3 regions of the Nonomuraea fastidiosa genome follow, and region 3 is predicted to be linked to each of the others. Evidence: riboswitches for the same ligand, from Rfam matches in the RefSeq annotation. Region 3 holds a riboswitch; each other region holds the start of a gene.

Region 1 (7,148 bases), 340 kb from region 3:
GGGCGACCTGTCGGTCCGGGTCGCGGGCTCCCTGCTCAACCTGCCCAACAAGATGGTCGGCGTCTGGCACGCCGCCTTCTCCGGCGAGGAGCGCGACCCCGAGGGCCCGGTCGGCGTCGTGGGCGCGGGCCGCATGGGCGGCGAGATCCTCGCCTCCGACCTGTCCACCGAGAAGAAGATCGCCATCTTCGTCAACCTGCTGGCCGGCTTCAACCTGGCGATCGGCATGTTCAACCTGCTGCCGCTGCTGCCGCTCGACGGCGGCCACATCGCGGGCGGCCTGTGGGAGGGCATCAAGCGGGCGTACGCCAAGATCATGCGCCGGCCGGAGCCCGCGTACGTCGACATCGCCAAGGTGTTGCCGGTGACGTACGCGGTGGCCATCGTCATGATCATCATGGCCGGTCTCCTCGTGTACGCCGACCTCGTCAACCCGCTCACGCTGACCAACTGACCCGGCTGCCGCCGCTGCGCTGAGGCGGCGAGGGAGGGAGCACCGGCCGCCGATGGCGCGCGGGCTTTCCAGGCTTTCCGGTGGGATCAGCCGAACGGCCGCGGAACGCGGCCGTTGCACAGCAGCCCGTCCATGAGGACCGCCAGCATGTGCTCCACACCGGCCCGGTCGGCGGCCGACTGCTCGCCGGCCCAGGCGACACCGGCGGCCAGGTGAAGGACCTGCGAGGCGTCGATGTCATCCCGGACGGCGCCGCCGCGCTGGGCCGTCGCGACGAGTTCGTACGCAGCGGCGCGCATGGCATGGCAGGCCGAGTACAGCGGCGACGTTTCGTCGTGGAGCACGGTGGCGACGCTCGCTGCCAGCCCTCGATACGTCATGAGGTGGTTGACGAAGAGCTTCAACCAGGCCACGAGCGCCTCCCCTGGTGAGTGCTCAGCCTGAAGCCTGGCGGCCTCGGCGGCGAGGGCTTCGTAACGGTCGTCGAGTACGGCCGCCACCAGAGCCTCGCGGGTGGGGAAGTGGCGGTAGAGCGTACCTGAACCCACGTTGGCGTCGCGGGCGATGTCATCGAGCGAGGTCTCCACGCCCGCGCGCGCAAACGCTGCCCTCGCCGCAGCGAGCAGCCTTTCCCGATTGCGCTGCGCGTCTGCCCGCATTGCCCGCATTGCACGCGATGCCCTCTTGTCGCCCATTGCTCCCTTCCGCTCGAACCATTGTAGCGGGGACTGTCTCCGGATACGGTCAGTCTTACCGGAGATAATCCCCGGATGGCGGCCGTCGTGTGGCAAGGAGGCTACGGCAGTGATCACAGAAGTGAAGGCGAAGCTGGGACGCGTGGGAGTGTGGCTTGGCGGACGCCGCTTCCATGACACCCCGGTCGAAAGCTGGCGCCACGCGGTGCGGCGCATTGAGCAACTCGGGTATGGCTCGCTATGGGGGCCTGAAGGAATCGGCGGCAAGGACGCCTTGGCCAACGCAGGCATTCAACTCGCCGCGAGCAGGCACTTGCTGATCGGTACCGGAATCGCCAACATCTGGGCGCGTCATCCCGCCACAATGCAGGGCGGCGCCGCGACGTTGGCCGAGGCCTACCCCGGACGGTTCGTCCTCGGAATAGGCGTCAGCCAACGGCTTCTGGTCGAAGCCGGCGGGCTGGACTACGGCCGTCCCCTCAAGGTCATGCGGGACTATCTCGACGAGATGGACCAAGCGATGACGCGCAACCCGCCGGCTGCGCCGTTCGTCCGGGTGTTGGCCGCCTTGCAGCCCCGCATGGTGCAACTGGCCCGCGACCGCACCGACGGCGTCCATTCGTATGCGGCCCCGGTCGAACACACCGCGCTCGTCCGCGAGGCCCTGGGGAGCGACAAGTTGCTCATCCCCGAACAGGCGTTCGTCATCGAACCCGATCCTGAGCAAGCCCGTGCCATCGCGCGGCGGTACCGAGGCAAGATCAGCTCCGATTCGCCGTACGCGCGCAATTGGCTACGTCTCGGCTATGGCCACCAGGACATGGCCAACGGAGGAAGCGATCGGCTGGTCGACGCGCTGGTCGCGTGGGGCACCCCGGACGCCATCGCCGCGCGTGTTCAAGCGCAACTCGACGCCGGCGCCGACCACGTGCTTGTCCATCCCCTCGCAGATGACATGTCCACGGCCATCGAGCAACTCGAACACCTTGCGTCTGCATTGCCTCCTGGATGGGGGTGAGGCTGTCAGTTCAGGCGACCCAGGGCCCCATCGCGGACCCGGCACTCCGAACGCTCAACCGCATAGGGGCCGCCGGCGCAAACGCCGTCTCGATTCGTGGATGTACATCACCAGATGCGATATCCCCTGGTCATCCCCTGGTCATCCCCTGGTTTCAGTTCATCGAGATGTGCACGTGGTCGTAGTGGTTCTCGGTGATGCTGCCGCGGTCGGCCATGGCGCGCCAGCCGGTGCCGGAGTTGATGCGCTGCTTCCAGATCACATACTTCACGCCGAGCTTGTCCTTGTTCTGCAGCGCCCACTCGGCGATGCGGTCGCCGAGCGCGTTGTTGGCGGGCGTCGGCATGGTGCCGCCGGTGCTCATCATGAAGTCGCAGGCGCGGCCGAGCGGGTGCTCACCGCTGGAGCCCGCGCGGAAGCAGCCCACCGTGTACGGCAGCGAGAAGTTCTTTTCGATCTGGGCCTTCATCAGCCGCGTACGCGGGGTGATGTTGTCGGGGCCGCCGGGCAGCTCGGGCGCCCAGGTGCCGTTGGACCTGCGGCCCGTGGCGACCGGCACCAGGTCGCGCAGCTTCTTCTCGATGTCGCTGATGACGCCTTCGGCCTCGCGGCGCTGCTTCGCCACCTCGGCCGCGTCCTTCTTGATCTTGGCGGTCAGCGCGGCGGCCTCATCGCTGGCCTTCTTGCGCTCGTCGCGGGCCTTGGCGACGCTCGCCACCATGGCCTGCTGCTCGGCGGTGAGTTGTTCGAGCAGGGCCGCGGTGCCGGCGTCGCCCGGCATCATGAAGCCGGGCAGCGACGGGTCGATGTTCTGGTAGCGCAGGCGGGCGATCTCGGCGACCCGCTGCTCGGCGGCGGCCAGGGTCTGCTCGGCGGCGGCCAGCCTGGCCTGCGCGGCTCTGGCGGCCTCCTGTGCCTTGGCCAGCTCGACGCGCTTGAGGTTGTACTTCTCGATGAGCTTGTCGACCTTGCTGTTCAGCTGCTTGAGCTGAGCGCGGAGCTCGGACTCTTTCGGTTTCGGGGCGGCCGTCGCCGCGTGCGCCGGGAGGACGGCGATGGCGGCGGCGGCGATGAGACCGATGGCAAGTTTCGCGGGGGACGAAGCCGCCACGTATGAGTTCCTCTCCCTCTGCCGGCCGGGTTAGCTGACGGGTTCGGGCATGGGAGTCGCTCCCTACCGCCGTAGCGGATTCACCCCAAGGTGCGGTTGGGTCCCCGGCTCCCGGGCGACGCGCCCAGGATTAGGCGGGCATCAGCCGCGTTACGGCCGATGCATATGGGGATATTAGTGGTAGATCATGAGTCATGCGACCTTAAGTAGAAATCTATTAGTGATCGATCTGTGATCGGATCATGCGCGCCGCTTCCTCGGGCCGCACGTCGTTCACGAACGCCCCCATCGCCGACTCCGAGCCTGCCAGGTACTTGAGCTTGTTGGGCGCCCGCCGGATGGAGAACAGCTCCAGGTGCAGGTACGCCAGATCGCGCCCCGTACGCACCGGCGCCTGATGCCAGGCCGAGATGTACGGCATGACGACCCCGAACAGCCCGTCGAACGCCCGCAGCACCGAGGTGTAGAGCGGCGCGAACGCGGCGCGCTCGGCGTCCGTCAGCGCCGCCAGGTCCGGCACCTGCCGGTGCGGATAGATGTGCACCTCGAACGGCCAGCGCGCGGCGGCCGGCACGAAGGCCGTCCACAGCTCGTTCGAGGCGACCACCCGCGTGCCCTCGGCCCGCTCGGCGGCCAGCACGTCGGCGAACAGGTTCCCCGGCCCCTTGTAGCGCTCGGCGGCTCCGAGCTGCAGCTTCGTCCTGGGCGTGACGTACGGGTACGCGTAGATCTGGCCGTGCGGGTGCGCGATGGTGATGCCGATCTCCGCGCCCCGGTTCTCGAAGCAGAAGACCTGCTCGACGCCCTCGATGCCGGACAGCTCCGCCGTACGGTCGGCCCACGCCTCCATGACCAGCACCACCTGCTCGTCGGAGAGCGCGGAGAAGGAGGAGTCGTGGTCGGAGGTGAAGCACACGACCTCGCACCGCCCCACACCCGGACGGACCTCGCTCAGCCCGCCCACGGCCTCATAAGTCCCGAAATTTCCGGAGAAGGAGGGGAAGCGGTTCTCGAACACGACCACGTCGTAGTCGTACGAAGGGATCTCCGTCGCGCGCTCGTCCGACGACGGGCACAGCGGGCACTCGGCCGTGCCGCCGGTCGGCAGGAACGTCCGCGTCTGCCGGTGCCCCGCGATCGCGATCCACTCCTCGGTGAGCGGGTCGTAGCGCAGCTCCAAGGCCGGCGGCCGGGGGTCGAGCCGGCGGCGGTCGATCGCGCTCCTGTCGGCGTCGTCGCGCCGGTCGTAGTAGATCAGCTCCCGGCCGTCGGCGAGATGGGTGATGGTGCGCTTCACGACGAGCCCTCCGCGATGATCAGTTCGCCGGCCCGTTCAGCCAGCTCCGTACGTGCTTCCTCCGGCAGGCCCGCGTCGCTGACGACCACGTCGGCCTCGTCCAGCTCGGCGATCGTGCTGATGCCCACCGTGTTCCACTTCGTGTGGTCGGCCGGGACGACCAGCCGGCTCGCCGCCGCCACCAGCTCCCTGTCGGTCTCCGACTCCAGCAGGTTGGGCGTGGTGAACCCGGCCCGCACGCTCATGCCGTGCACGCCGAGGAAGAGCGTGTCGACGTGCAGGCGGCGGATCGCGGCCACCGCGACCGGCCCCACCAGCGCGTCGGACGGCGTGCGCACGCCACCCGTCAGCACGACCGTGCGGTCGGCGCGCGGGTTGCGGTGGAAGACCTCGGCGACCGGGATCGAGTTGGTGATCACGGTCAGCTCGGGCACGCCGATCAGGTGGTGCGCCAGCGCCCACGTGGTGGTGCCCGCCGACAGCGCCACGGCCGTGCCGGGGCGTACGAGCATGGCCGCACGCTTGGCGATGGCCTCCTTCTCCTGCTGCTGCCTGGCCGACTTGGCGGTGAAGCCGGGCTCCTCGGTCGAGCCGGGGCCCAGTGCGGTGGCTCCGCCGTGCACCTTCTCCAGCAAGCCGCGCTCGGCCAGCACCTCGAGGTCGCGCCGGATGGTCATGTCGGAGACGCCGAGTTCGCGTACGAGGTCGGCCACTCGCACGCCGCCGAGCCTGCGGACGCGTTCGAGTATCGCCTGCTGACGCTGCTGTGCGAGCACACCTGCTCCTTCCAACACATTCCACCAAATTATGACATGGACATGTTGGGGAATGTTAGTTCGTGCGGAGCGCTTGCGCTGGTCACCGTGTGGGGAGACGTTGAGTCAGAAGCAGTGCCGATCACCGGGAGGCGACCTATGGCAAGGCGCGCACGCAAGGCCAGGGCACGCAAGAAGAAGAAGGCGAACCACGGAAAGCGCCCCACCGCGCGATGACGGACGGCAGGGTGGCCGCCGCCGATCGCGGTCACCCGCCCGCCTAACCAGGCAGTTCCGTGAGCGCCTGGTCGATGCGCTCCTGCGGCAGCATGTAGTCCTCCAGCTCGTCCGCCAGATACCGGTCAAAGGCGGCCAGATCGAAGTGCCCGTGACCGCACAGCGCGGTCAGGATCACCTTCTCCTCGCCGCTCTCCTTGCACCGCAGCGCCTCCGCGATGGTCTCCGCCAGCGCGTGCGTGGGCTCGGGCGCGGGCAGGATGCCCTCGGTCCTCGCGAACCGTACGCCCGCCGCGAAACACTCCCGCTGCGACCGGGTCACCGCCGTGAACAGGCCCAGCTCGTACATGTGCGACAGCAGCGGCGACATGCCGTGATAGCGCAGGCCGCCCGCGTGGATCGGGTCGGGCACGAACGAGTGGCCCAGCGTGTGCATCTTCAGCAGCGGCGTGAACCCGGCCGCGTCGCCGTAGTCGTAGGCGTACACGCCGCGCGTGAACGACGGGCAGGCCGCCGGCTCGACCGCCCTGAACTCCGTCTCCAGCCGCCCCGCCAGCTTCTCCCGCAGGAACGGGAAGGCCAGGCCGGCGAAGTTCGAGCCGCCGCCGGTGCACCCGATCACCAGGTCGGGCATCTCGGGAAGCTGCGCGAGCGCCTCCTCGCCGATGACCGTCTGGTGCATCAGCACGTGGTTGAGCACGGAGCCGAGCGCATACCTGGCATCGTGGTTCGCGGCGGCCACCTCCACCGCCTCGCTGATCGCGATGCCCAGGCTGCCCGGCGAGCCGGGGTCGTCGGCCAGCACCTTGCCGCCCGCCTTGGTGACGGGGGAGGGGCTTGCGTGCACGGTCGCGCCGTACACCTGCATGAGAGAGCGCCGGTACGGCTTCTGGTCGTAGGAGGCGCGCACCATCCAGATCCGGCACTCCACGTCGAACTGCGAGCAGGCGAACGCCAGCGCCGAGCCCCACTGTCCCGCGCCCGTCTCCGTGGTGAGCAGCCGCACGCCCTCGCGCGCGTTGTAGTACGCCTGCGGCACCGCCGTGTTCGGCTTGTGCGAGCCCGCGGGCGAGACGCCCTCGTACTTGTAGTAGATCCTGGCCGGCGTGCCCAGCGCCTTCTCCAGCCGCCGGGCCCGCATCAGCGGCGTCGGCCGCCACAGCCGGTAGACGTCGAGGACCTCCTGCGGGATCGGCACGAACCGCTCGCCACTCACCTCCTGCGCGATCAGCTCCGCAGGGAACAGCGGCGCGAGATCGTCGGGGCCCACGGGCTGCCGCGTGCCGGGATGCAGCGGCGGCGGAGGCGGCTCCGGCAGGTCCGGAACGATGTTGTACCAGTTGTTGGGGATCATCGCCTCAGTGTGCGCCGCCGCGTGCCCGCGTTCCAGTACCGCCCGGCATCAGCACCGCGAGCCGCGCCGGATGGTCCGACCGCACCACCACGTCCGCGCTGCGCTGAGGGGCGGCCTCGCGCTCGTACCGCTCGTACGCGGGCAGCCGCCACCGCTCCTCCTCCTGCGTGCCGCGTTCGAGCGCGCCCGGCGACAGCCACAGGTGCACGCTCACCTCGAACGCCAGC
Region 2 (7,148 bases), 1.3 Mb from region 3:
GTCCCCCACTCGGCGCCTTCTCGACCGAAATCTGCCCGGGCCGCTCTGGAATGCGCGTTGGAGCGCTCAGGAGCGCGCCTCCGGGGCGTGCACGGCCGGTCCCCGGTAGTAGCCGTCGAACGCCATTCTGGCCCGTCCGGTTTCCGACAACTGATCGTCTGTAAGCACCGGGTCAAGTCCGCGGTCCGCCACCTCGCTTCAGCTGGTCCCGCCGCATGAGCGCGCCGGACGACCGGCTGATCACCATGACGGGCGGCGGGCAGGCCGGCTCCGCCCTGCGGTCGCGCTACTCGGGCGGCGCCTCGATCGGCGTCTCGCTGTGCTGCCTGAGCCGCTCCTGCATGCGCGGGGTGGAGGGCAGGCTCACCGGCACGCGCAGCCCGCTGCGGCCGGGTGGGCCGGGCGGAGGACCGATTCGAGTCGCTGACCTGGGGATCTTTCACTCAGCGTCACCCTGAGGTCAGGGGCGCGGCGTCATTGAGCGGCGGCGCTCGGCGAGCCGTCCCCCGCACATGCGGAAGAGCGGTCCGCGTGCGCTCGGCTCGCGGTAACGCGCGTGCGGATCACGCTGATATTCACCATCGAACGGATCGATTCCCGAAGATCGACGGCCGCCTGAGCCGTTGTTTCCCGAAGGGGGTGAGGCTCGCGAGACCGCTCAGGAGACACCGATCTGTAGCGCTTTATCGTCAGGGCGTCACATATTTCGGATCATGTCAATAGTGCTGGTCAAGTATGGAAGACGTCATTGCTTGACGACCTTTCCGAGATGCGTTTACGGTCTGCGAGGAGCAACCTGGGTCCGGTCGAGAGGCCCACGTTCTGCGCTGTTGGGGGGAGGGCTCCCGATGGAAGTGCTCACTGAGGATGTTCAACTCAGCCACGCCGATCTCGCGTTGCTGGCGGAGCTGGCCAAAGGGGTCACGGTCGACAGGGTCGGCAGGCGGCTGGACATCAGCGGCCGCACCGTACGACGGCGGCTGCGGGTCATCTGCGACCGCATCGGCGTCGCCACGGCGATCGAGGCCGTGGCCTGGGCGGCCCGCCGCCAGCTGATCTAGCCGCGCCGATCAAGCCCGGCGGTCAGGGCCGGGCGACGGGCGCTCATTGGCGGCGGATCAGTCGGCGATGCGGACCGCGCCGGCGTAGGGCCTGTTCGCGATGGAGGCGATACGGACGACGTCGCCGGTGCGCGGGGCGTGGATCATCATGCCGCCGCCGAGGTAGATGCCCACGTGGTGCAGGTCGCTGTAGAAGAACACGAGGTCGCCGGCCCGCAGCTCAGAGCGGTCGATGTGCCGTCCGGCCGTCCACTGGCTGCCGGTGTAGTGCGGCAGCGAGATGCCGACCTGCTGGTAGGCCGCCATGACCAGGCCGCTGCAGTCATAGGAGTTGGGGCCGTCGGCGCCCCAGACGTACGGCTTGAGCTGCTGCGTCAGCGCCCACCTCGCGGCCTGGGCGGCCTTGCCGCTGCCCGGGATGGGCAGGTCGACGCGCTGGGCACGGGTGCCGGGCCGGCCCGCCTCGCCGAGCGCCCGGCGGAAGAGGTTGCTCTCGACCTTGGCGACCAGCTTGGTGATCTTGTCGCGCTTGGCGCCGAGGTCGGAGATCAGCTTCTGGACCTCGTCGATGCGGGTCTTGGCGCTCGCCCTGGCGCGCTCCGCGGCCTGCCGGGCCCTGGTGACCTGGTTGACGGCCTCGCCCTGCTGCTGCTCCAGCACGTACGTGGTGGCGGCGCGGTCGAGGAACGTGTCGGGGTCGTCGGAGGTGGCGAAGGCCAGGATGCGGCTGAGCCCGCCGGTGATGTAGGCGTTCTCGGCCAAGGCGGCCGCTTTGGCGCGCTTGGCGGCGAGATCGGCCTCACTGGCGGCCAGGGTCTTCTTCGCGGCCTCAGCGGCCCTCTTGGCGCTCTTGAGCTTCTCCCGCTGGCCGTTGTACTGCTCGGTCAGCTGCTCGATCTCGGTGTGCATCTTCTCGACCTGCTTGGCCAGGTCTTGAAGCGAGGGCTTGGGGTCGGCGGATGCCGAGCCGACGGGGGTCGCGGCCATGAACGCCGCGAGTGTGACACTTATTACACCGAGCAGGCGGGACCGCCGTGCGGCGCGTTTCGGAGGGCGGGCGTGCTTGCCCGCCGTCGTCCTCTCACGCTCGCGCGTACGCTTCACCAACCAGCTCCTTCCATCGGCGCCTGCCGGGTTAGCTGACGGGTTCGGGCCGGAGCAGCCCTACCGGTGGTGCGGATTCACCCCGGGTGGCGTTGGGGGCGCCACCGGCGGTTCCCCGGCTCCTCCCTGCGGAGGATTAGGCGTGTCGCCCGCGCGCGACACGCGGGGAACATCGTCGCTGGACACTAATGCACTCCGGGTTCGTGCTCAACCAGAACTGCCGACTCTGTTGAGGTTTCACAACCGAAGGGTCACAAGGTGATCTCGTGCCTGGCCGTACAGAACCGGTTTTATGCCGGATTTGGCGCAACTTCGGATGGGCTGCACGCCTGCTCGGAGCGCGTGCTCGGATGAGCACGAGTTGTTACAGCATGGGGCGAGACGTGGGAGTTACGGCCGAGCCGTAATGACATCTGTACCCTGGAGGGCCATGGAGCAGGTGGCCGAACTGACAGCAGCCGAGACCGCGGTGGTGGTCCGGCGTGCCCGCACACCCGATGTGCGGGCCATCAGGAGGCTTGTGGACACCTACGCGGGAGCGGGCCCGCGGCTCCTGAAGAAGGCCACCGTCACCCTGTACGAGGACGTACAGGAGTTCTGGGTGGCCGAACGGGGCGGGCAGGTCGTCGGCTGCGGCGCGCTCCACGTGCTCTGGGAGGACCTCGCCGAGGTCCGGACGGTGGCCGTGGATCCGGAGTGCCGGGGCATGGGCGTCGGCCGTCGGATCGTCTCGGCGCTCATACAGCAGGCGAAGGATCTGGGTCTGAGGCGTGTATTCTGTCTGACTTTTGAGGTCGACTTCTTCGCCCGGCTCGGCTTTCGCCAGATTCAGGGCACGCCGGTCTCACCCGAGGTGTACGCCGAACTGCTGGCCTCGTACGACGAGGGTGTGGCGGAGTTTCTCGATCTCGAACACGTCAAACCGAACACCCTGGGCAACACCCGCATGCTGCTCCATCTGACATCGGGTGACGCGGACCCTGACCAGACGGAAAGGTGATTGTTGATACCTATGTCGATACGTTGGGCAGCACAGGCATGTGTCCTGACACGTGCCACATGCGCACTTGAAGCGAGGTGACACGGTGAGCACCGGACAGCCGCCGTATCCACAGGACGAATCCGGCGAGAATTCTGCACCCGGCACCCCTTACGGGCCGCAGAACGCGGGCCGCCACCCCGGCGCGCCCGACCCGGACGCGACTGTGGTCGGCTACCGGGCGGACGACGCCTACGGGCAGCAGCCCCAGTACGGACAACAGCAGTACGGCTATGGCCAGCAGCAGCCGTCCCAGCCGGGATACGGCCAGCAGCAGCCCCCCTATGGCCAGCAGCAACCCCCTTACGGCCAGCCGGGCTACGGCCAGCAGGCGCAGCCGGGCTACGGCCAGCAGGGCTACCCCCAGCAGGGCTACGACCCCCAGCAGCAGGCTTACGGGCAGCAGCCGCAGTCCCAGCCCGGCTACGGCCAGCAGGCCCCCTCCGGCCAGCAGGGCTACGACCAGCAGGCGCCGTACGGGCAGCAGCCCCAGTCGCAGCCGGGCTACGGCCAGCAGGGCTACGACGCCCAGCAGCAGTACGGCCAGCAGGGCTACGGCCAGCAGCCGCAGTCCCAGCCCGGCTATGGACAGCAGCCCCCGTCTCAGCCCGGGTACGGTCAGCAGCCGCAGTCCCAGCCTGGTTACGGTCAGGGCTACGACGCCCAGCAGCAGTACGGGCAGCAGCCCCAGTCGCAGCCCGGCTACGGTCAGCAGGGCTACGACGCTCAGCAGCAGTACGGGCAGCAGGGCTACGGGCAGCAGCAGCCGTCCCAGCCGGGCTACGCGCAGCCCGGGTACGGTCAGCAGGGCTACGACGCTCAGCAGCAGTACGGGCAGCAGGGCTACGGCCAGCCGCAGCCGTACGGTCAGCAGGGCTACGGGCAGCCCGGTTACGGTCAGCCCTACGGCCAGCCGATCGGGGTGCAGCCTCCGGGCGCGCCGGCGCCGCTGGCGGAGTGGTGGCAGCGACTGCTCGCCAGGCTCATCGACGGTGTGGTCTTCGGTGTCGTGATCGTCGTGGTGTCGCTGCTGCTGACGCCGCTGTATCCCTCGTACAGCTCGATCACGGGCGTCGCGAGCGGGCTGGCCTCGGCGCTGCTGTACACGGTGGTCTCCGCGGTCCTCATCACCTTGATCTACACCCTGTACGACTTCCAGCTGACCAGGATGAAGGGTCAGACGCTCGGCAAGATGGCGCTCGGCATCAAGGTCGTCCAGGTCGGCGGGCAGCTCCAGCCCGACGGCGTGCCGACCGGCCCCGCGCTCAAGCGCTCGGCGATGACGGTGGGCGGCTACATCTTCTACTGGGTGCCCTTCGTCGGATGGCTGATCACGCTGGTCGCCTACGGGCTCAACGGCGCGTCCCAGCTCTGGGACAAGCCGCTGCAGCAGACGTTCGCCGACAAGTTCGCCAAGACCGTGGTCGTCAAGGTCAGGTAGACCCCTCAGAAGTCCTCACAGGCGTCACAAGGGCCTGCTCGCGCCGGCCCTTGTGTTATGTCCGCAGACCCCGGAGAAAATGGTGAGGGCCCCCCGTGCTCCGCGAAGACGTGAGGTGGGAGATATGGCCGGGACACCGCAGGTACCGGACGCACCTCCCGCTGAATGGTGGGAACGCCTGGCCGCCCGGCTCATTGAAGCGCTCGTCTTCGGGGTCTTCTATTACATTCTGTTCATTGCGCTGTGGGCCATCTTGCGGACTGTCGGGATGTCGGAGATGTTCGGCGGCCGGCTGCCCGGAGTGGCAGGCTGGGCGGTGGCCGGGCTGGGTTATGCCGCTTACGACTGGTGGGCCCATTCACGGCGCGGGCGTACGTTCGGCAAGGCGATCATGCGCATTCGCCTGGAGCCGGCCGGCAGGCCCGTAAGCTGCTGAAACGGTCGCTGGTCTATCCCGCCCCGCTGATGCTCATGGGCATTCCCGTGGTCAATCTGCTGACCGGAATGCTGCTCTTCGGCGTGGGGCTGCTCATCCTCATGGACAAGCCGCTGGAGCGGGGCCCGCACGACAGAGCTGCTGGAACGCGGGTAGTAAAAGATCTTCGCTGAGCCTTGTGTACCAGGGGCGATGTCTTTTCGTAAAATTTTCGCTTGATCCGGTAAGGAGCCTGGAGAGACTGGCATTAGGCTATGGGGCGTCCGGGTTGCCGGATGTTGGCGCCCCTGCGACACGCAGGGCATCTGTGTGCCGCTATGGTCGGTTGCGGGTGGCATCGCACCGTGCGTCATGAGGAGCCGGGCTCTCGAGGTGACGCACCGGACGCTTTAAGCGCCCCCGAAACCCCGCTAGCCGTGGAGGCGAAGGACGAATGGAAGCCCTAACAGAGGTATTGTCAGCGCTCATCCCCCCGGCGGTGGTGGCGGGCGCCTTCATCTTTGGCGTAGTGAAGTTGGTCCGCTCCGAGGCTCTGGGGGGCCGCCGAAACCGCGAGGATCAGCCCGAGGGCCAGAACTGATCGGCCAGTCAGCCGAATCCCCGTAGCGCTGAATTGTCTCCACGCCTTTCCGGGTATATGTTTGGGCAGGCGAATGAAACAATGCTCCGCGAAAGGATTGCGTACATGGCCAAGCAGATCCAGGAGATTCTCATCGATGACCTCGATGGGGGCGAGGCCAATGAGACGGTCAGCTTCGCTATTGACGGCTCGTCCTATGAGATTGACCTCAGCGACCTTAACGCGAAGAAGCTGAGGGACGCTCTATCGCCTTTCGTGCAGCACGCGCGCAGGGCGGGCTCGGCCACCACGCGTCGTCGCGGGCGCAGCGGCAGCCGGGCCATGAGCCGGGAGAAGAGCTCGGAGATCCGTCAGTGGGCCAAGGCCCACGGCCTGCCCGTCAGCGAGCGCGGCCGCATCGCCTCCACCGTCGTGGAGAAGTACGAGGCCGCGCACTGACGCCGCTCTCTAACAGAGCGACAGCCGACCATGCGCTTATGATGTTCGCCTTGGACCCCGGCGACCGCCATAAGCGCATGATCGTATCCCCGGCGTCCACGAATCCGGACTTCGGTGGATGATGATCGCGTAAGGCGCCCATATCCGGGCGTAATGGGCACGCGCGTTCCTTGGCCATCCCCGGCGCGTTTCCGCGCCGGGGCCGCGATATGCGGGCGAGCGCGCGCCGAAAGCCGTGTGGGGCGGCCGTGCCGCTTTCAGCGTACGCTCCGTGTACGCCGCGGGGCGGCCGCCCACATTGCCGTTCGCCGGCCGTGCCCCCGCCGGTGCGGCGCAAATCCCGGGCCGCCGGTTAAGCCGGCCGCTGAACTCTTCACGCGCTGTAGTGTAAAAGCGTGATCCACGGTTACCGTACGCGGCCGTAAACACGAAGCGTACGGATGCGCGGGCATCCCGATATCCCGCTCCCGCGCCCCTCCCGGGCATATGACGCGACTATGAGCAAGGCTCGCGCAATGCCGGTTCCCCTGCATCCCCCCGCAATGCGGCCATCTCGCGAGCAGTTCGTTTCCGATTGCCGTGCACGTGTGTGTGCAAGGATCACGAGAGAATGCATCGCATCAACCGCCGAGCGCGTCTCATCATGCGGGATGGGTTCGGTAACCGTCCTGATCGGATGGCGGAATACCGATTACCGACGGTACGGGCCTTCCGGGAGCGCGGTGCGCGCACTGTGGTTGATCGTGTTCGATGCGTAACGGGCTCGCTTGGCCAAGCCTCGCATCACGACATACGATGATTACGTAACAGATACGGACGTTGCATCAGTGCTGATGCGCGGGCGAAGTGGCGTCCCCAACGCCGCGTCGTACGAGGCGTCCGGCGGCCAGATGCGTGTGTGATCCGCATGCGCCGCGAGTGGCAATTCCAGTCGTTCCTGAGAGACGGCTTAAACATCGTTCGCTTGCGGCGTAGCGGGAACACGTCACCCCCGATCAGTAGTTGGATGGAGGGTGAACGCCCTGCTCTCGGGGAACGTGTCTGCTATA
Region 3 (7,148 bases):
TAGACGCTCGGGTCGCGGCGCCACACCGGCCAGGACGCCATGGCGATGTTGCCTCTTAGCTGCGATACGACGAGATCTCTGTCGATCGCGTCGTCCAGCGTGGGCGCTTCGGCCTTCGACAGCCGCTCCAGCCAGCGGGCCTGCTCGCGCTCGCGGTTCTGCCAGGCCTCCGCGGTGAAGTCGCCGAGCGTGTGATCGTAGCCATCGGCCCCCAGCATGGCGGCGATGACCGGACGGTCGGAAAAGTACCACTTGAGAAACTCGTCCACCGACGCACAATATCCTGAGGAAATGCCCCTCCAGATCACTGGCGCGCTAGGTGACCCTGACCTGATCCGCCTCCCCTGGGAACTTCCGCTGCAGGACTGGCCGCAGCACCACCTGGTCGATCTGCCGCGCGGCATCTCGCGGCACGTGGTCCGCTTCGCGCGGCTCTCCGGCAAGGTGTACGCGATCAAGGAGATCAGCGAGCGGTACGCCAAGCGCGAATACCAGCTCCTATGGGACCTCGCCAGGCTGGACGCGCCCGCCGTCGAGCCCGTCGCGTACGTCACCGGCCGCGAGAACGGCCTCGACGCCGCGCTCATCACCCGGCACCTGCAGTTCTCGCTGCCCTACCGCGCCGTCATGTCGGGCACCCTGCGCCCCGACACGCTCACCCGCCTGCTCGACGCGCTGGTCGTGCTGCTGGTGCGGCTGCATCTCAACGGCTTCTACTGGGGCGACTGCTCGCTGTCGAACACCCTCTTCAGGAGGGACGCGGGCGCGTTCGCGGCGTACCTGGTGGACGCCGAGACCGGCGAGATGCACCCGATGATCAGCGAGGGGCAGCGGCTCGGCGACATCGACACCGCGCACACGAACATCTTCGGCGAGATGCTCGACCTGGAGGCCGGCGGGCTGCTGCACCCGTCGATCGACCCCATGGAGACCGCCGACGACATCGTCACCCGCTACCACCGCCTCTGGAACGAGCTCAACGAGAGCGAGATCATCGAGGAGGTCGACTGGCACCGCGTCGAGCAGCGCATCCGGCGGCTCAACCTGCTGGGCTTCGACGTCGCCGAGATGATGGTGCGGCGCAAGGTCGGCACCGGACGGCTCATCGTCCGTCCCAAGGTCGTGGACGCCGGACACCACCAGCGGCGGCTGCTCAGGCTGACCGGGCTCGACGTCGAGGAGAACCAGGCCAGGCGGCTGCTCAACGACCTCGACGGCTTCCGCGTCGCCAAGGGGCTGCGCCACGAGGACGAGGCCATCGTGGCGCACCGGTGGCTGGCCGAGGTGTTCCAGCCGACGGTCGAAGCCATCCCGGTGGAGCTGCGCGGCAAGCTGGAGCCCGCGCAGATCTTCCACGAGATCCTCGACCACCGGTGGTACCTGTCGGAGCAGGAGGGCGCCGACGTCGGGCTCGCCAAGGCGGTGGAGTCGTACGTGGAGAACGTCCTCGTGCACAAGCCCGACGAGCAGGCGCTGCTGCCGGACGACGCCGGAGCGCCCGGTGCGACCGGAGCGCTCGACCCCCTCGACGCCACCGATGCGCCCGACACGCCCGACGCCACCGATGCGCCGGACGCGGCCGACACGCCTCACACCGCCGATGCGCCCGACACGGCAGAAGCACCCGACGCATCGGCCGGCAAGTAACCACGAGCCCCGCCGCCGACCGGCCGACCGGCGCGCATGCGAGGTCCGCACTGACCGGCGGCGCGGGCGCAGGGCGCGGCGCGGTCCGGCCGGCGGCACGGGCGCAGGGCGCGCCGCGGTCCGATCGGCGGCACGGGCGCAGGGCGCGCCGCGGTCCGATCGGCGGCACGGGCGCAGGGCGCGCCGGCGGTCCGGCCGGCGGCGCGGGCGTGGGCGCGTGGGGCGGGGTCAGTAGGCGACGCCGATGCGCTTGCGCACGTTCTCGTTCTTCTCCAGCTCGTCGGCCACCGCGACCGCGTAGTCCTCGGCGCTGATGAAGCTGCGGCCCTGCTCGTCGCTGAGCAGCGTGTCGCCGCCGACCCTGAACACCCCGGTGCGCTCCCCCGGCGCGATCTCCGCGGCCGGGGAGACGAACGTCCAGTCAAGGTCGTCGATCCCACGGTAGAGGCGCAGCAGGGCGCGCCCGGCCAGCGCCTCCTTCTTGTAGATCTCGGGGAACTCGGGCGTGTCCACCAGGTCCTGGCCCGGAGCGACCTGGAGGCTGCCCGCGCCGCCCACGACGATCAGCCTGCGCACCCCCGCGGTGCGCAGGCCCTCGATGAGCGCCTTGTTGGCCTCCAGGAACGGCCCCTCGGGCTCGGTGCCGTCGCGCGGCGGCGCGATGGCGGTGACCACGGCGTCGTGGCCGGGAGCCAGGCTCGCGGCGTCGTGGATGTCGCCCTTGATGTCACCCTCGGCGGTGCCGCCGCGGCGGCTGACACCGGTCACCTCGTGGCCACGGTTGCGGAGCTCGGCGGCGATGCGCTGACCGATCATGCCGGTCGAGCCAAAGACCAGGATCTTCATGCCGCCAAGAGTATGCATCAGATACTGGTTACTTCATCGTGCTATAAGTACCTCGTGGATACTAAAGGCGACGTCTTCGACCCGAACTGCCCGACCAGGGTGGTTCTCGACCGGATCGGCGACAAGTGGTCGGCCTTGGTGCTGCTCTGTCTCGTCTCGGGGCCGATGCGGTTCACGCAGCTCAGGGAGCGGATCGGCGGTGTCACGCCCAAGGTGCTGACGCAGACGTTGCGTGCGATGGAGCAGGACGGGCTGCTGACCCGCCGGGTGTTCGCGGAGGTGCCGCCGCGCGTGGAGTACACGCTGACCGACCTCGGGCGCTCGCTGCACGGGCCGATCTCGGTGGTGGCGGATTGGGCGGAGCGCAACGTCAACGAGATCATGCGCTGCCGCGAGAAGTACGCGTCGAGCACCGGCAAGTGAAGCCTCAGGGCGACGCGGGCAGGCGTGGAGCGGCGAGTGACGCGGGTGAGCTTGAAACGGCGGCACGGCCGGGCGGGGAGCGGCGGGCGGCGCGGGCAGGCGGGGAGCGGCCGGCGGCCCGGGGCGCAGGGTTGCGGGCCGCCGGCCGGTGGTCAGGCCGAGGTCAGCTTGGTGATCTCGGCGACGATGCCGGGCCAGAGGGCCTTCGGCAGGTCGTGCCCCATCCCCGGGTACGTCACCAGCCGCGCCCCCGGCACCGCCTCCGCCGTGGCGCGGCCGCCGGCCACCGGGATCAGCGGGTCGGCCTCGCCGTGGATCACCAGCGTGGGGACGCGGACGTTCGCCAGCGCCTCCGTACGGTCGCCCGACGCCCTGATCGCCGCGAACTGCCGGGCCGTGCCCGCGGGGTCGAAGCAGCGGTCGTAGGCCAGCCCGGCCCGCTCCCTGACGGCCTCTTCGTCCATCTCGTAGCCCGGCGAGCCGATCGTCGACCAGGTCGCCACCGACTGGTCGATCACCCCGGCGCGGTCCTTCGGCGGCGGGGTGATCAGCGCCGTGATCGCCTCGGGGGTGGGCGGGGCGACGTCGGGTCCCGGCGTGGACATGATCGAGGTGAGCGTCCGCACCCGCTCGGGGTGCCTGATCGCCAGCGTCTGGGCGATCATGCCGCCCATCGAGGCGCCCACGACGTGCGCGGACGGCCAGCCGATGGCGTCCATGAGCGCGGCGGTGTCGTCGGCCATGTCCTCCAGCCGGTACGGCGCGGGCTCCCCCGGCCGGGGCACGCCCGCGTCGTGGAAGTGCGTGGACAGGCCCACGTCGCGGTTGTCGAACCGTACGACGTGGTGTCCCTGCTCCGCGAGGAGCCGGCAGAGCCCTTCGTCCCACTGGATGAGCTGGGCGCCGAGCCCCATGATCAGGAGGAGCGGCCGCCCTGTGGGTGAGCCGAAGCTGTCGTAGGCGATCTCAATGCCGTTTGCGGCTACACGGGTCGTCACGCCGATCAGAATGTCATTCTGGTTGCGGTCCGTAAAGCGGGCATTCGTCCGCCAATAGCGCGCGAAACGCGCGCAGCACGCCGGCGAGCCGCCATGACAGGCCCGCGCCAGATCCGTTGCCGCGAATCGCCGCGCCGGCGCGCGGAGGGGGAAGGCACGCCGGCGCGGCGATCGCGCACATCCGCGACGCCGCACGGGGACGGGGACGTGCGCGTCAGCGGACGGCGTGGACGCCGGGTCAGCGCGCGGCGGGTACCGAGCGGCCGCCGGCCTGCTGGTCCTGCTCGTCCTGTTCGGGCGGGGGCGCGGGGTTCCTGTCGCGCCTGGACCAGGCGCCGGTCGAGAACGGCACCGGGTGGTTCTTCTTGCCCACGCCGGGGCCCCACTTGGTGATGACGTACTCGACCTTGATGTGGCCCTGGCCGCCGATGCCGTCGACGTGCAGCGTGTTCGGGTTGAACGTGCCGCCGGTCAGCTCGGCGAACGTCTTGGCGTCGAGGTCGAGCATGATGCCGCGATTGGAGGGCTCGCCGGGACCACGGTCGCCGACGAAGAAGGGCGCCTTCTTGCCCTTGTAGACCACGTATCCCTCGGTCATCAGCGGCCAGCTCGGGCTGGCCGCAAGACCCTTCTGCATGGGCTTGCCGCTGGCCGGCAGCCCCGTGTCACCGGCCCGGCCGGAGCCGTCGTCCCAGAAGTAGGACGCCGTGGTCGAGCCCTTGAGCAGGATCTTTTCGTCTTTGGTGTCGGCATGGGCCGCCGTGCCGGCGATGGTCATGCCGACCGCGCAGCAGGCGGTCAGCGAGGCGAGGGAACGCAGGCCAAAACGGGCAGACATGAAGCAGCTAACCCTTCACGAGGGGACAGGGGGAGTTACGCCGGGCTCTCGGGGGAAATGGGCGCAGCGGGGCAGAGCACCCGCGCGCTACGCGCGGCGCAAATGATGAGCCTGGGGAAGGGGGCCGCTCAGCAGGCGGCCGTCAACACGAAGCGGTCCGCGAGTACGACACGCTGGTGACACATGTGATACGCAATCCTCTCCATCACGCCTACCGGGTTAGCTGACGGGTTCGGGCGGTGGAGTTGCCCTACCGGCCACGGGGGCCGGATTCACCCCAAGGGGAGGGTGGTTCCCCGGTTCCCGAAAGGTTCGGGATTCGGCGCCAGCCGGTCGTCCGTCTTGGGTAAGGACTAGGTCACCGGCTGGTAATGGCGAACACTCTAACGACGGGATCGGACACCCGCAAACGTTTCACCACGAATCGGACAAAAGATCTACCTTCGGCGGGAATGAAATGCGAAAGGGGCACGGCATGCCGTGCCCCTTGGGATTTCGCTTTCTCAGCCGCCGCTCTTACGCCTGAACGATCTCTTGCTGGCGGCCGGACCGTGCGTCCCGTGAATCTTCGATGGATCGAAGCCCCTGCCACCCGCGCCTGAGCCCGCCTGCTGATTGCGCTTGCGTTCGAGCGCCTCGCGGAACTTGCGCTTCATCTCGTCCTCGGGAGTCTCGCTGACTTCCGGCTCCGGTGTATCCGCCATGAGGACCTCCATGGTGTTGGGGATACTGACAGCTTCGCATGGTGCCGTTCATGACGCGAAACCGGCCTCCACCGCGCTCTCCTGCGGCCGGGCAGGCGCTCCCGGGCGGGTGAGCCGCCGGTCCGGCAGGGCGGCCAGCGCGACCAGTGCGATCACCGCGCCCGTCACGCCGAGTGACGGCACGACCAGTGCGGCGGCGGAGGCGTGCGCGGCGGCCTCGCCCGCCACGGGTACGCTCGCGGCGAACTCCGCCGAATACAGCGTGCCGCCGATGGCCAGCGCCACCGAGCCGCCGATCTGCCGGAAGAAGGTCAGGTTCGCCGAGGCGGTACCGAGGTGCCGCGGCTCCACCGACTGCTGCGCGGCCACCGTCAGCCCGGACAGCATCGGCCCCATGCCGAGCCCCAGAGGCAGCATCCACAGGGCGACCGCCACGCCCGCGCTGTCCACGGAGAGGTTGAGGCACAGCAGCGCGCCCGCGGCCAGCAGGAACGGCGAGACCAGCAGCCACGGCTTGTACCGGCCGCTCTTCGACATCAGCGCGCCCATGAGCACGCTGCCCGCGGCCATGCCCAGCGTCAGCGGGTAGATGCGCAGGCCCGAGGCGGTGGCGCTGGCGCCTAGCGCCTCCTGGAAGTAACGGGGCAGGAAGACGACGCCCGCGTACATGGAGAAGGCCGTGACGAACGAGGTGAGGTTGACCAGCGTGTACGAGCGGTTGGCGAACAGCTCCAGCGGCATGATGGGGCTCGCCGCCCGCCGCTCGACCGCCACGAAGACGGCCAGCAGCGCGAGCGCCAGCAGGATCGGCCCGGCCACGGCGGCGTCGGTCCAGGTGTGGCCGTCCAGCCCCTTCTCGGTCAGGCCCAGCAGCAGCGAGGTGACCGCCAGGGTGAAGACCGCGATGCCGGCGTAGTCGGGCCGGCCGCCGCCGGTGCCCGGCCGGTACGGCAGCCGCAGCACGATGATCGCCACCAGCACGACGCCGATCGGCACGTTCACGTAGAAGGCCCAGCGCCAGCTCGCCTGGTCGGTGAAGATCCCGCCGAGGAACGGCCCCGCAAGGTACGTCAGCCCCATCACGGCGCCGATGGCCCCCTGGACGCGGGCGCCGCCGGACGCGGGCGGGAACATCTCCATCACCAGCGCCAGGGACAGCGGCATCAGCGCTCCCGCGCCGAGCCCCTGGAGCGCGCGGAAGACGATGAGCTGCGTCATGTCCTGCGCGGCCCCGCACAGCGCCGACCCGATCAGGAACACCACCATGCCGATCAGCAGCAGCGGCTTCCTGCCGTGCTGGTCCGACAGCCTGCCGTACAGCGGCACGGTGACCGTGGAGGTCAGCAGGTAGGCGGTCACCGCCCACGTGTAGAGCGTGCCGCCGCCCAGCTCGGCCACGATGCGCGGCAGCGCCGTACCCACGATCGTCTGGTCCAGCATCGCCAGGAACATGCCGCCGAGGACGGCGAACAGGAGGATGCCGTCACCCTTTTTGTCATTGCTCACATGTGAAGAGTGATATGTAAGTCTTTACATGTCAAGCCTTCGATATGCTGGCGGCCATGTCCCTACGGATCGCGCTGCTCGGACTGCTCTCGACCGTCGGCCCCGCCAGCGGCTACGGCCTGGCCAAGACGTTCGACGGCTCGCTCAACCACGTCTGGCAGGCGGGGCACACGCAGATCTATCCCG

The links. Region 3 has a riboswitch for cyclic di-AMP ahead of ACFMQL_RS06500 (hypothetical protein). Riboswitches for the same ligand answer to the same signal wherever they lie in the genome.
Region 1: it holds a riboswitch for cyclic di-AMP, as region 3 does, so the genes downstream of both, ACFMQL_RS04995 (hypothetical protein) here and ACFMQL_RS06500 (hypothetical protein) in region 3, are expected to answer to the same signal.
Region 2: it holds a riboswitch for cyclic di-AMP, as region 3 does, so the genes downstream of both, ACFMQL_RS12365 (C40 family peptidase) here and ACFMQL_RS06500 (hypothetical protein) in region 3, are expected to answer to the same signal.

What each region holds. Positions count from the first base shown of each region.
Region 1 covers NZ_CP170570.1:1,108,585-1,115,732, reverse strand. Annotated here, with positions in the region: gene ACFMQL_RS05010 (site-2 protease family protein) at 1-454, shown strand, start outside; gene ACFMQL_RS05005 (TetR/AcrR family transcriptional regulator) at 541-1,113, opposite strand; gene ACFMQL_RS05000 (TIGR03620 family F420-dependent LLM class oxidoreductase) at 1,259-2,167, shown strand; gene ACFMQL_RS04995 (hypothetical protein) at 2,322-3,278, opposite strand; cyclic di-AMP (ydaO/yuaA leader) riboswitch at 3,284-3,425, opposite strand; gene galT (galactose-1-phosphate uridylyltransferase) at 3,496-4,575, opposite strand; gene ACFMQL_RS04985 (DeoR/GlpR family DNA-binding transcription regulator) at 4,572-5,351, opposite strand; gene ACFMQL_RS04980 (50S ribosomal protein bL37) at 5,490-5,567, shown strand; gene ACFMQL_RS04975 (TrpB-like pyridoxal phosphate-dependent enzyme) at 5,611-6,921, opposite strand; gene ACFMQL_RS04970 (uridine kinase) at 6,926-7,148, opposite strand, start outside.
Region 2 covers NZ_CP170570.1:2,733,284-2,740,431, reverse strand. Annotated here, with positions in the region: gene ACFMQL_RS12375 (hypothetical protein) at 216-458, shown strand; gene ACFMQL_RS12370 (LuxR C-terminal-related transcriptional regulator) at 849-1,061, shown strand; gene ACFMQL_RS12365 (C40 family peptidase) at 1,119-2,048, opposite strand; cyclic di-AMP (ydaO/yuaA leader) riboswitch at 2,171-2,318, opposite strand; gene ACFMQL_RS12360 (amino-acid N-acetyltransferase) at 2,596-3,165, shown strand; gene ACFMQL_RS12355 (RDD family protein) at 3,251-4,645, shown strand; gene ACFMQL_RS12350 (RDD family protein) at 4,770-5,081, shown strand; gene ACFMQL_RS12345 (hypothetical protein) at 5,117-5,254, shown strand; gene ACFMQL_RS12340 (Lsr2 family protein) at 5,767-6,099, shown strand.
Region 3 covers NZ_CP170570.1:1,448,411-1,455,558, forward strand. Annotated here, with positions in the region: gene ACFMQL_RS06475 (DUF885 domain-containing protein) at 1-269, opposite strand, end outside; gene ACFMQL_RS06480 (DUF4032 domain-containing protein) at 292-1,647, shown strand; gene ACFMQL_RS06485 (NAD(P)H-binding protein) at 1,876-2,493, opposite strand; gene ACFMQL_RS06490 (winged helix-turn-helix transcriptional regulator) at 2,548-2,916, shown strand; gene ACFMQL_RS06495 (alpha/beta fold hydrolase) at 3,069-3,914, opposite strand; gene ACFMQL_RS06500 (hypothetical protein) at 4,153-4,752, opposite strand; cyclic di-AMP (ydaO/yuaA leader) riboswitch at 4,946-5,087, opposite strand; gene ACFMQL_RS06505 (DUF5302 domain-containing protein) at 5,256-5,468, opposite strand; gene ACFMQL_RS06510 (MDR family MFS transporter) at 5,505-6,962, opposite strand; gene ACFMQL_RS06515 (PadR family transcriptional regulator) at 7,019-7,148, shown strand, end outside.